DNA from 2 places in the Streptomyces sp. GLSS-08 genome. Region 2 is predicted to be linked to the other one. Evidence: riboswitches for the same ligand, from Rfam matches in the RefSeq annotation. Region 2 holds a riboswitch; the other holds the start of a gene.
What was found. Region 2 has a riboswitch for glycine ahead of gcvP (aminomethyl-transferring glycine dehydrogenase). Riboswitches for the same ligand answer to the same signal wherever they lie in the genome.
Positions count from the first base shown of each region.

Region 1: another riboswitch for glycine. It lies ahead of gcvT (glycine cleavage system aminomethyltransferase GcvT); the one in region 2 lies ahead of gcvP (aminomethyl-transferring glycine dehydrogenase).

Region 1 is NZ_JBWJAQ010000024.1:69,761-72,204, reverse strand. Features, by position in the region: gene gcvT (glycine cleavage system aminomethyltransferase GcvT) at 1-1,012, opposite strand, end outside; glycine riboswitch at 1,047-1,159, opposite strand; glycine riboswitch at 1,160-1,257, opposite strand; gene AC0ZLC_RS30180 (AAA family ATPase) at 1,450-2,124, shown strand; gene AC0ZLC_RS30175 (enhanced serine sensitivity protein SseB) at 2,192-2,444, shown strand, end outside.
Region 2 is NZ_JBWJAQ010000034.1:10,359-12,802, forward strand. Features, by position in the region: gene AC0ZLC_RS33050 (DNA polymerase IV) at 1-178, shown strand, start outside; gene AC0ZLC_RS33055 (PRC-barrel domain-containing protein) at 103-471, opposite strand; glycine riboswitch at 588-682, shown strand; gene gcvP (aminomethyl-transferring glycine dehydrogenase) at 863-2,444, shown strand, end outside.

The DNA of each region.
Region 1 (2,444 bases), on a different contig from region 2:
CGACGTACGCCATGGCGACCGGCTTGCCGAGCGTCGGGGAGGGCGCGCCGGAGGTGACCTCGCCGATCACCTCACCGCCGGCGACGACGGAGTAGCCGGCGCGCGGCACGCGGCGGCCCTCGGCGACGAGCCCGACGAGCACGCGCGGCGGGTCGTCCTGCGCGCGGGCGGCGGCCGCGGACAGGGCCTCCCGGCCCACGAAGTCGCCCTCCTTCTCGAACTTCACGACCCGTCCGAGGCCCGCGTCGAAGGGGGTGAGCGACGTCGTCAGCTCGTGCCCGTACAGCGGCATGCCCGCCTCCAGGCGGAGCGTGTCGCGGCAGGACAGCCCGCAGGGGACGAGTCCGGCCGGGGTGCCCGCCTCGGTCAGCGCCTGCCACAGCTTCTCGGCGTCGGCCGGCGCCACGAACAGCTCGAAGCCGTCCTCGCCGGTGTAGCCGGTGCGCGCGATCAGCGCCGGGACGCCCGCGACCGTGCCGGGCAGACCCGCGTAGTACTTGAGGCCGTCGAGGTCGGCGTCGGTGAGGGACTTGAGGATGCCGGGGGACTCCGGGCCCTGGACCGCGATCAGCGCGTACGCGTCGCGGTCGTCGCGCACCTCGGCGTCGAAACCGGCGGCCCGCTCCGTCAGCGCGTCCAGCACCACCTGGGCGTTGGAGGCGTTCGCGACCACCATGTACTCCTGCTCCCCGAGCCGGTACACGATCAGGTCGTCGAGGATGCCGCCGTCCGGGCGGACGATCATGGTGTAGCGGGCGCGGCCGACCCCGACCGAGGCGATGTTGCCGACGAGGGCGAAGTTCAGGAAGGCGGCGGCCTGCGGTCCGGTGACCGTGATCTCGCCCATGTGGGAGAGGTCGAAGAGACCGGCCCGGGTGCGCACGGCGAGGTGCTCGTCGCGCTCGGAGCCGTAGCGCAGGGGCATGTCCCAGCCGGCGAAGTCGGTCATCGTCGCGCCGAGCGAGCGGTGCAGGGCGTCGAGCGCGGTGTGACGGGGGGCGTTACTGCTCATCGGTGGGGCTCCCAAGGCATGACGGCGAGGTCGTTCCTCCCCATCTGTCATCGGAACCTGAGAGGTTCATCACGACCCGGCGAACCGGTGGTCGTGACTTGCACCTTGGGTGGAGCCACTGGTCAGCGGCCCGCTTTTCAGATGTGCCTCGCCCGCGCGGTAACGGGGCCTGAGAGATTCAAGGGAGGGACTTGCTCCTTCGGCGCCCGGGGACCGATGCCCCGGGACTCTCCCGCGCGGATTCAAGCGGCCGGTATGCAGTTGGCGGGCACATCATTGCACGCATCCGTGAAACCCGGCAGGGGCGCCCTGTCCGGCCGGCGGCAAAGGACCTGTGACCGGTCTGTGGCAGGACGAGGACGGAAACGAGAGGCGTTCCGCATTACCTTCTCTTTACACTCGAATGGGATGGGACTCCGGATCCGAGGGGGAGGACGATCAGGGTGAACAGGACCACGGCGTACGTGACGGGTTCGGGACTCGCGCTGCCCGAACAGCCCGGTGTCCCGGCCCGGGAGGCGTGCGGACCGATGCCGGGACCCGTCGTCCGCGATCTGCGCGAGCGCGCGGGACACAGCCCGCACGGCCTGTCCTTCGGCGCGTCCGACGTGGTCGTGGTGACCGGTCTGCCCGGCAGCGGCAAGTCGACGCTGATGCGCCGGGCCGTGCGCGGCGCGCGCGTCGACTCCCAGGACACCCGCGACCGCTGGGACACCCGGCTGTCCCGCTTCCTGCCGTACGCGCTCTACCGCCCCGTCGTCCGGCTCGCGCACTACACCGGGCTGCACCGCACGCTGCGCTCGGGCGCCGGCGTCGTCGTGCACGACTGCGGCACACAGGTCTGGGTGCGCCGCTGGCTCGCCCGCGAGGCCCGCCGCCGGGGCGGCACCCTGCACCTGCTGCTCCTCGACGTCGCGCCGGACACCGCCCTGGACGGCCAGCGCGAGCGCGGGCGCGGCGTCTCGCGCTACGCGTTCCTGCGCCACCGCCGGGCGGCCGGGTTGCTGCTGCGGTCCGTCGAGAAGGGGGATCTGCCGCAGGGCTGCGGCTCGGCGGTCCTCATCGACCGGGCGGCGGCGGACGTGCTGCGCCGGATCGACTTCGGCGACTGACCCCCCGTACGCGCCCACCGGTTAGGGTTTCCAGCCGGAACAGCGGTTCACAGCAGGCGGTAGACAGATGGACTTCCCGGCACAGGCGTACCCGCACCCCCATCCGCACGGCGGATGGCCAGGCAACGAACTGGAGGAGGTCCTCTCCGCGTCCCTCGGAGTGCCGTCGGCCGGTGCCCGGATCGTCGAGGTCCTCGGCCGCAGCTTCCTGTGGATCCCGCTGCCGAACGGCGGCGGCCCGCACAGCGGACCGCTCGACCTGCCCATGCTGGAGATCGAAGGGCAGGCGTACGTCCCGGTCTTCAGCTCGGAGGAGCAGT
Region 2 (2,444 bases):
GCCCCTGGTCGCGGGGGCGCCACAGACCGCGGTCCCGGCGGAGGCCGCCTGGCCGGTGCCGGGTGGGACGGATGCGGAGGAGGTGTCAGGGGGACGGGCCGGTCAGGCCTCGTCCGAACCGGCGAGCGTGCCGAAGTCGCGGTCCGGCGGGGGAGGGGACGCCAGGTCGAGCCCGTAGTGGTGGTAGAGCTGGAGTTCCTGTTCCGGAGAGAGGTGGCGGCCGACACCGAAGTCGGGCGCGTCCTTGATGAGGGCACGGTCGAAGGGGACCCGGAGCGTGCCCTCCACGACCTCGCTGGGCTCCAGCGGCACGAAGGCGTCCCGGCTGAACAGACCCGTGCGTATGGCCGCCCACTCGGGCATCCCGGTGGCGTCGTCGAGGTACACCTCGTCGACCGTGCCGATCTTGGTGCCCTTGCGGTCGAACGCCTTGCGGCCGATCAGGTTGCGCGGATCGATGTCGGTCTGCACGGGCCCTCCTCGTGGGCGCAAAACTCATCCGTAAGCACTACGAAAGAGCACATTCAGGAAGGTGGCCACTCGAAAGCCCGTGCGCTGTCCTCGCTGGTAGGCTGGCAAACGGCTGCTGACCCCGTGCGGGAGAGTCCTCCGGCGAGACCGGAGGCGCCGAAGGAGCAAATCCTCCCCGGAATCTCTCAGGCACACGTACCGCACGGACGAGGTCACTCTGGAAAGCAGGGCGGGTGTCGTCGGCTCCCGTCCTCACCGACGGTGAAAACCGGGTCGTCAGCTACGGCGGGCCGGTGAAGCTCTCAGGTTTGAGATGACAGAGGGGGAGGCCGTCGGGGTACCCGCGTCGTGGTACCCCCCGAAGGTCGCGTCAGACCAGGAGGCCTCCGCAATGACCGCCCATCGCATTCCGCTCTCCGAGCTCGAACAGGGCATCCCCTTCGAGCAGCGCCACATCGGGCCCGACCACGAGGCCCAGGCCAAGATGCTCGCGCAGGTCGGATACGGCTCGCTCGACGAGCTGACGGCCGCCGCGGTGCCGGACGTCATCAAGAACGCCGACGCGCTCGAGCTGCCCGGAGCCCGCACCGAGGCCGAGGTACTGACCGAGCTGCGCTCCCTCGCGGACCGCAACGAGGTGCTCGACTCGATGATCGGCCTCGGTTACTACGGCACCTTCACGCCGCCGGTGATCCTGCGCAACGTCATGGAGAACCCGGCCTGGTACACCGCCTACACCCCCTACCAGCCGGAGATCTCGCAGGGCCGCCTGGAGGCGCTGCTGAACTTCCAGACCGTCGTCGCCGAGCTGACCGGCCTGCCGACGTCCGGCGCCTCGCTGCTCGACGAGGGCACCGCCGCCGCCGAGGCGATGGCGCTGTCCCGGCGCATGGGCAAGAACAAGAAGGGCCTCTTCCTCGTCGACGCGGACACCCTCGCGCAGACCATCGCCGTCATCGAGACCCGCGCCGAGCCGACCGGCGCCGAGGTCGTGGTCGCCGACCTGAGCGAGGGCATTCCGGCCGACGTCGCCGGCCGCGAGATCAACGGCGTACTGGTCCAGTACCCGGGTGCCTCCGGTGCCGTACGCGACATCAAGCCCCTGATCGACCAGGCGCACGAGCTCGGCGCGGTGGTCACCGTCGCCGCGGACCTGCTCGCTCTGACCCTGCTCACCGCGCCCGGCGACCTCGGTGCCGACATCGCGGTCGGTACCACCCAGCGCTTCGGCGTCCCGATGGGCTTCGGCGGGCCGCACGCCGGTTACATGGCGGTGCGCGAGAAGTTCGCCCGCAGCCTGCCGGGCCGGCTCGTCGGCGTGTCCGTCGACGCGGACGGGCACAAGGCGTACCGCCTCGCCCTGCAGACCCGTGAGCAGCACATCCGCCGCGAGAAGGCCACCAGCAACATCTGTACCGCCCAGGTGCTGCTCGCCGTGATGGCGGGCATGTACGCGGTCTACCACGGCCCCGAGGGGCTCAGGACGATCGCCCGGCGTACGCACCGCTACGCCACGATCCTCGCCGCGGGCCTGGAGGCCGGCGGAGTGGAGGTCGTCCACGGCTCCTACTTCGACACGCTGACCGCGCGGGTGCCGGGCCGGGCCGCCGCGATCGTGGCCGCCGCCCGCGAGGGCGGGGTCAACCTGCACCTCGTCGACGCCGACCACGTGTCGATGGCCTGCGACGAGACCACCGGGCGCAAGCAGCTGGGCGCCGTCTGGACCGCCTTCGGCGTCGAGGCCGACATCGAGGCGCTGGACGCGTCGGCCGCCGACACGCTGCCCGAGGCGCTGCTGCGTACCGACGACTACCTCGCGCACCCGGTCTTCCACCTGTACCGCTCCGAGACCGCGATGCTGCGCTACCTGCGCAGGCTCTCGGACCGGGACTACGCGCTCGACCGCGGCATGATCCCGCTGGGCTCCTGCACGATGAAGCTCAACGCGACCACCGAGATGGAGCCGGTCACCT